2 regions of the Marinomonas vaga genome follow, and region 1 is predicted to be linked to the other one. Evidence: riboswitches for the same ligand, from Rfam matches in the RefSeq annotation. Region 1 holds a riboswitch; the other holds the start of a gene.
What was found. A riboswitch is a leader RNA that binds a small molecule or an ion and turns the genes downstream of it on or off. The one in region 1 is predicted to bind thiamine pyrophosphate.
Positions count from the first base shown of each region.

Region 2: it holds a riboswitch for thiamine pyrophosphate, as region 1 does, so the genes downstream of both, thiD (bifunctional hydroxymethylpyrimidine kinase/phosphomethylpyrimidine kinase) here and thiB (thiamine ABC transporter substrate binding subunit) in region 1, are expected to answer to the same signal.

Region 1 is NZ_AP043903.1:1,955,447-1,959,414, forward strand. Features, by position in the region: gene msbA (lipid A export permease/ATP-binding protein MsbA) at 1-339, shown strand, start outside; gene ACZ5DR_RS09105 (3-deoxy-D-manno-octulosonic acid transferase) at 345-1,577, shown strand; TPP riboswitch at 1,616-1,725, shown strand; gene thiB (thiamine ABC transporter substrate binding subunit) at 1,773-2,765, shown strand; gene thiP (thiamine/thiamine pyrophosphate ABC transporter permease) at 2,741-3,968, shown strand, end outside.
Region 2 is NZ_AP043903.1:1,030,582-1,034,549, forward strand. Features, by position in the region: gene ACZ5DR_RS04845 (TonB-dependent siderophore receptor) at 1-1,550, shown strand, start outside; TPP riboswitch at 1,691-1,789, shown strand; gene thiD (bifunctional hydroxymethylpyrimidine kinase/phosphomethylpyrimidine kinase) at 1,870-2,688, shown strand; gene ACZ5DR_RS04855 (ParD-like family protein) at 2,741-2,965, shown strand; gene map (type I methionyl aminopeptidase) at 2,962-3,738, shown strand; gene ACZ5DR_RS04865 (DUF6088 family protein) at 3,812-3,968, shown strand, end outside.

The sequences.
Region 1 (3,968 bases):
ACGGTCGTAGGTGAAAACGGTGTGCTCTTGTCTGGTGGTCAGCGCCAGCGTATCGCCATTGCCCGAGCCATTCTTAAAAATGCGCCAATCTTGATCCTTGATGAAGCGACCTCGGCCTTGGATACAGAGTCCGAGCGTGCTATTCAGCAGGCGTTGGATACCTTGATGAAAAACCGCACCACCATTGCCATTGCCCACCGCTTATCGACCATTGAAAACGCAGACATCATTGCCGTGGTGGATCATGGCACCATCATTGAGTCAGGCTCTCATGCAGAATTATTAGAGCTAAATGGCGCCTATGCTGGCCTGCACCAAAAGCAGTTTAGCGAAGAGTAGCGAGCATGTGGTTGTACCGATTGTTATTAGCGCTGGCGTCACCACTGATTGCACGGCGAATCTGGCGCTATCACAAACGCTATGACAATTATCGGGTGACTGAAGCCCTAGGTCATTGGGGGAGTGTGACAGCGGACCTTTGGTTGCATTGTGCTTCCGTAGGGGAAGTGCTGGCGGCAAAACCTCTGGTAACCCAGTGGCTAGCGGCTAACCCTGACAAGTCTTTATTAATAACTACCGTCACTCCCACTGGGGAAGAGCAGGTGCAAAAGTGGTTTGCTGGAAAGGTCCAGCACCGTTACTTGCCGTTAGATCATGGCATGTGTGTGCGCCGTGCATTGAAGCATCTTACTTGTCCGCAGTTGGCCATCATTGAAACGGAACTTTGGCCAAATCTGCTCACAGTTGCCAAAGCAAAAGGCTTGTTTATTCAAATCATCAATGCCCGCTTAAGTGAACGCTCTGCTGAGCGCTACGGTAAGTTTGGTTTCTTTTCCCATAAGCTGATGGCTCTTCCTGATCGTTTTTTAGTTCATGCCGCAGCGGATGCGGAGCGCTTTAAGCAACTGGGTGCCCGACAGGTTTCCGTAGTGGGTAACATCAAATTTGACGTCATTGCGCCAGACGATCCCCAAGGGGCTGTTTGGCGTTCTGCGTTAGCACCGGAAGATGAGTTTGTATGGATTGCGGCCAGCACTCATCCCGGTGAAGACGAGCAATTTCTGGCAGCGCATAAAGCCCTTAAAAAACAGGTTCCTAAGGCTAAGCTTATTTTGGTTCCTCGACATCCAGAACGTTTCGATGCCGTGTTTTCCCTTTGTCAGCAGTCTGGTTTGGTGACTGCCAAACGCTCTCATGAGGATCTTGCTAGCTGGTCAGGAGCGGATATTTTGTTGGGCGATAGCATGGGCGAGATGATGCGTTACTTCGCTGTGTCGGATGTGGCCTTTGTGGCGGGTAGTATGATTGAGCGGGGTGGTCATAACCCTATTGAGCCTGCGGTGCTGGCAAAGCCAGTGTTGGTGGGGCCTCACACGTTTAACTTTGCGGACATCACGGAATCTTTGGTGGCTGATCAAGGGGCGGCTCGTGTTCAGTCTGTATCAGAGCTGGAAGATGAGCTTCTGGTTCTGCAGGACTCCCAAAAGCGTACAGAGATGGGGCAGCGAGCTTTGGCGAATGCTCAGGCTAATCAAGGAGCGCTTCAACGAGTATTACAATCTTTAGACATCTCCTAGGGTTTTGCTAGAATAGCCCGCGCGTTACAACACATTTTTTATATCTCATGGGGTGTGGCCTAGTTGGGCTGCTGAGAAACCTTGGTTGGTTAACCCATTGAACCTGAACCAGATCATGCTGGCGTAGGAATTGAGATTGCAAGTCCCATTCGGCTTCGCCATTCCAGTTATACGCCGCTCATTTACGGAGCGACTATGTCTTTTAAATCTTTTGCTTTCGCTGGGGCGGCCTTATTGGTGTCGTCTATCACTACAGCGCAAACTCTGAACGTGTACACCTATGATTCCTTCTCTTCCGATTGGGGGCCAGGGCCAAAAATCAAAGCGAACTTTGAAGCCCAATGTGATTGCGAACTGAACTTTGTGGCGTTGGATTCCTCTGTTGGTATCTTGTCCCGTGTGCAACTGGAAGGGGAAGCATCCGAAGCAGATGTGTTGTTAGGTTTGGATTTGAATGTCATGGAAGCGGCTAAAAAGTCTGGTTTGTTAGCAGAGCATGGGGTTGATACCTCTGCTGTGACCACCCCAGGCGGTTGGGACGACAAGCTTTTCGTACCGTTTGACCAAGGTTATTTTGCTTTTATCTATAACAGTGAAACCCTGGCGACACCGCCAACGTCTCTGCAAGAAGTTGTGGAAAACCCAAACCTAAAAGTGATTTACCAGGACCCTCGTACTTCGACGCCGGGGCTGGGTTTGTTGCTGTGGATGAAGTCCGTTTACGGTGATCAGGCAGCGGATGCATGGGAGCAACTTGCTAGTCATACGGTGACTGTGACCAAAGGCTGGTACGATGGGTACAGCTTGTTCTTAAAAGGCGAGGCGGATGTTGTACTGAGTTATACCACGTCTCCGGCGTACCATATTGTGGCGGAAGGGGAAGACAAGTACCAAGCGGCACTAGCCTCAGAAGGCTTTTACCCACAGATCGAAGTGGCTGCTATGTTGAAGAATGCCCCAAATAAAGCCTTGGCGGAGCAGTTCATGCAGTTCATCTTGGCTCCAGGATTCCAAAATGAAGTCGCTACTGGCAACTGGATGTACCCAGTTGTGAGTGACGTGGCACCGCTGCCTGAGGCCTTTTTAGCTCAACCACAGCCTACAAAAGTGTTGACCTTGGATGCCAAAGAAGTGGCTAAAAACCGTCAGGCTTGGGTGAATGAGTGGTTAGAAGCTACTACCCGTTAATCTTGATTTTCTCATCTTATTTACGCCCAGCTTGGCTGGGCTTCTCTCTTTATTTAGTCATTGCGGGTGCGGCATTTGCAGCACTCCTCGGCTATGCCTCGCCCAGTTCTTGGGGGCAGTATTTTGCGGATCCCTATACTTGGCGGGTTGTCCGCTTCTCACTTTTGCAGGCCAGTCTGAGTGCTCTTTTGAGTATTCTACTGGCGATCCCTATGGCGTCTTGCTTGTTTCATAGGCGCTTTTTAGGGCGACAAACCTTGTTGTCTTTGTTTGCGATTTCTATGGTGGTGCCAACCATAGTGGCGATCTTGGGGATTGTGGTGGTGTACGGTCGTAGTGGCTGGTTCACCAGTGTGTTTGGTGTGTCTTTTCCCTTGTATGGACTGGGAGGCATCTTGCTGGCACACGTGTTTTTCAATATGCCATTGGCAGTGCGAGTGATTTTGCAAGCTTACAGCTTGATTCCTGATGCTCAATGGCGGCTCGCCAGTCAACTTGGTTTATCCCGTTGGCACGTGTTCCAGTTGATTGAATGGCACTATTTGAGAAAGAACCTGCCCGGTGTTTTCTTACTGATTTTTATGCTGTGTTTCTCTGGCTTTGCGGTGGTCTTGAGTCTTGGGGGCGGTCCTCGATCCAGTACTTTAGAGGTGGCGATTTATCAGGCGCTGAGGTTTGAGTTTGATCTCAATAAGGCGAGTTACTTGTCTTTGTTGCAGGTGTTGATTTGTTCTTTAGTGGCTTTGGCGGTGTATCGTTTTGCCCCATCGGTGCGTCAGGATGTGAGCTTGTATCAGGGGGAGCGCCTGCGGTTACCTTCAAGCTGGTGGGCTAATTTGGCCGATTTCAGTGCTTTGGCGGTGGTGTTACTTTGGGTGCTGCCGCCCTTTGCCGCCATCTTGGTGCCGATTTTTAGTGCGTTGTTTTGGCAGACCTTAGGCATGGAAGATCTTTGGTGGTCCCTGTGGCATTCGGTGCGAATCGCGTTGCCATCGGGGCTTTTAGCACTAGGGATTGGGCTTAGTATTGCGGCATTAGCGCGAGCCTTGCGTTGGCGTCAGGAAACGGATGCATGGGCCCAGCGGTTGGAGCAATCGGGTAACTTAGTGCTGATGGTGCCGAGCTTAGTCTTGGCAACGGGATTGTTTTTGCTGTTTCGTAATCTCGGAGTCAGTATCAAGCATGCCTATTGGATTGTGGTTT
Region 2 (3,968 bases), 920 kb from region 1:
GCCGCACTGGCGTGTCAGGTGATGTGGCTCGACGTTTTGGCGATCACGACCAGTATGGTGCCCACGCTAGTGTACTTCACCGTGCGGGCGACACTGCCATTGATGACGAAAACCGTGAAGAAACGTCCATCAACGTGGGCGTAGATTACCGGGAAGGCAAGGTACACACTGCCCTTGAAGCCGGTTATCAAAAACTTAATATCGAAGGCGGCCGCTCAGTGGTCTATCAAGGCTCTCTAACCGAGATCCCAGACGCACCTTCAGCAGATACAAACTATGCGCCATCTTGGGCTAGCTCTGAGCTAGAAAACACCTTTGCTATGGCGACTGCAGACTATCAGTTGTCCGAAAACTGGCTAGCCCACGGTGCCCTGGGTGTGAACCACAACAAAGAATACGGTGATTATTCCTCTCCAACCCCCACGGACAATGAGGGTAATGCCACGCTCTACCGCCTATCCGTCCCTTACGAGTCGGATACTGTGTCCTCTGCGTTTGGCCTAAAAGGTGATGTACAAACGGGCAATGTGAGCCATGACATTAACCTTGGGTTTTCTAGCTTCGACACCAAGGTGTATACGGCTTACACCATGTCTGGCAACTCTGCCACCAACCTATACGATCCAGCAGACGTTGACTATCCTGCCACTTTATATTCAGGCGGCAGCATGGATGACCCGAATATCCGCAGCCGCACGACCGCACAGGGCCTTGCCTTGTCTGACACCCTAGGCTTCCTAGATGACACCCTACTTGTGACAGTAGGTGCTCGTTACCAACAGCTTCAGGTTAAAAACTACAGCTATGAAGGCGTAAAAGAATCAGACTACGACGAAAACGCCATCTCCCCTGTGTACGGCGTGGTGTACAAGGTCACTCCATCTGTGTCCCTTTACGCCAACCATGTTGAATCCCTACAAAAAGGGGATACGGCCCCTAGTAGTGCCAGCAACAGCGGCGAAGTGTTTGAACCGTACAAAGCCAAGCAAAACGAAGTGGGGGTCAAATATGAGTCTGACGACCTAGCTACCAGCTTCGCCGTATACGAGATCAAAAAGCCTTCCGCTTACACGGAAAACGGCACCTACGGTGTCTACGGAGAGCAGGTTAACCGTGGTCTAGAAGTGAGCGTATTTGGCTCACCTGCCAACGATATCCGCTTGAATTCTTCCTTTGCTTGGACGGATGCGGAGCTGACCAGCACACAAAATGGCACTAATGACGGCAATCAAGCCGTAGGTGTTGCCAAGTACAGCGTCGTGCTTGGGGGTGAGTACGATCTACCGATCGAGCGCGCCATTACCCTAGGCGGTAAAATCATCCACACGGGGCCTCAATACCTAGACGCAGGCAACACGCTTAAACTAGACCCTTGGACACGTTTAGATCTTAGCGCCCGTTACGAAACTCAATGGTCTGATCTGCCTTTAACTTGGCGTCTAAACATCACTAATGTGACCAACGAAGCTTACTGGGCTTCTGCCGCTGGAGGCTACCTTAGCCAAGGTGACCCACGAGAAATCAAACTGTCTGTGAGCACAGAGTTTTAAGATCCCCTTTAAACCTGTCATGACGGTAAAGGCGAATAACAAAGGTTATTCGCCTTTTTTATTGATCCGCTTTTTTGCTTCTATCAATCTGAGCAACGAGAGATTAGGCCAACTCCTCATTCGTTTGATATGATCTACAACACACATAGTCGGGGAGCAGAAATGCTGAGATCGCCAGCGCGAGACCCGTTGAACCTGATTCAGTTAGTACTGACGGAGGGAACTATGGGGAACGCAATTGCTCTAGCGCTCGGCTTGTATTAGCACGTTGGAGATCTCCCCTTTTTTCCTCCCTTTGAGAGGAATAAGAGGGAGATCCATGAGCCAAACACCGATCACATTAAGCATAGCTGGGTCCGATAGTGGCGGCGGTGCCGGTATCCAAGCTGACATCAAAGCCATCTCTGCCACAGGCGGTTACGCCTGCACTGTCATCACCGCCACCACAGCACAAAACACCCTAGGTGTGACCGATGTACACCCAATCCCCCTGACGCACATCGAAGCACAACTCGATGCGGTTTTCTCAGATTTAAACGTCCGCGCCGTGAAAATCGGTATGCTGGCAAATGCCGACATCATTCGACTAATTGCTCGCAAACTGAAGCAATATCACCCCCCTCACGTCGTACTCGACCCTGTGATGATCGCATCCAGCGGCGATGCTTTACTTGAATCTGCTGCGGTACAAACCATGCTCGACGAGCTACTGCCATGCGCCTCGCTGATCACCCCCAATTTGCCTGAAGCCGCAGTGCTGGTGAATCAAACCGCACCACAAACAGAAGCACAGGCTGAAGCCTTGATCCCGTTGCTTAGCAACTTGCCCGTGAGCGCGGTCTTACTTAAAGGCGGACACTTAAGCGAGTCTCCCGACAGTACCGATTGGTTGCTACAAAACGATCAGGTGATGCCGTTTTCGACACCTCGCATTAAGACACACAACACCCACGGCACAGGCTGTACCTTGTCATCTGCCATTGCCTCCTACTTGGCCCAAGGCGCGACCTTACCTGTTGCCGTAAAACGTGCCAAAAACTACATCGCAAACGCCATCGCGCACGCGGATGAACTGCGAGTTGGCCAAGGTCACGGCCCAGTTCATCATTTTTATAATCTGACTCGACTTTCCAATTGAAGATAAAAACCATAGAATATGGTCTATATACGTTTTATATATGGATCATATCATGGGAATCATTAAAATCTCTGACGACGTACATGATGATGTACGCCGCGCTTCGCAAGTCATGTCTCGCTCGATCAACGCGCAGGCCGAGTTCTGGATCAAGATCGGCCGCTTAGCAGAGCGCAATCCAACCATGAGCTTCTCTGAAATCATACAAATGGAGCTGGACAAAGCCGATCTAGAAGAGCAAGCAATGACTGAAGTGCCCAAGCAGGCCTTAGCATGAGCGATCAGATTCACATCAAAACCGCACCAGAGATCGAACTGATGCGAGAGGCAGGTCGCCTGCTTGCCAAAGTCTTCAAACACCTCGACAGCATCGTCAAAGAAGACGTCACCACCATGGCCATCAACGACGAGGTAGAACGCTACATTCGTCAAGAATTACAGGCACGTCCAGCTAGCCTCGGCCAATACGACTACCCGTACGTGTTAAATGCTTCAGTGAACGAAGTGGTGTGTCATGGTATGCCAAAAGAACACTACGCCTTGCGCCCAAGAGACATCATCAACCTCGATATCACCCTCGAGAAAAACGGTTTCATCGCCGACTCCAGCAAGATGTACGTCATGCCTAGCGCTGGCCCAGAGGCACGCCGCCTGGTGAAGGAAACCTACAACGCCATGTGGCAAGGGATCAAACAAGTGAAGCCCGGTGCCACCCTGGGGGACATTGGTCACGCCATCGAAGCCCACGCCCGCGCTAACGGTTACAGCGTGGTACAGGAGTACTGCGGCCATGGCATCGGTCGAGAGATGCACGAAGGCCCACAAGTGCTGCACGTTGGTAAACCGGGTAAAGGCTTGAAGCTCAAGCCAGGCATGACCTTCACCATCGAACCCATGATCAACCAAGGCCGTGCCAAGACCAAAACCAAAAAAGACGGCTGGACGGTAGTCACAGCGGATCGCAAACTCTCCGCACAATGGGAACACACCATCTTAGTGACGGAAACAGGCTATGAAGTGCTGACGCTGAGGGAGGAAGAGCGTATTTAAAATGTCGTATTTTTGCTTTTGAGAAATGTCGTATTTTTGTCTATTATATAGACAACATTAACGAGGTGACGTCATGACCATTCAAAGCAGAATACAAAATAGAGTAAAGCGCTCAAAGCGTTCTGTTTTCATGCGTTCAGACTTTAAAGATATTGCAGATTACGACCAAGTTGGACGCTGTTTAAGGCAACTTGTTGATGAAGGTCTACTGCTAAAAATAAGCTATGGGT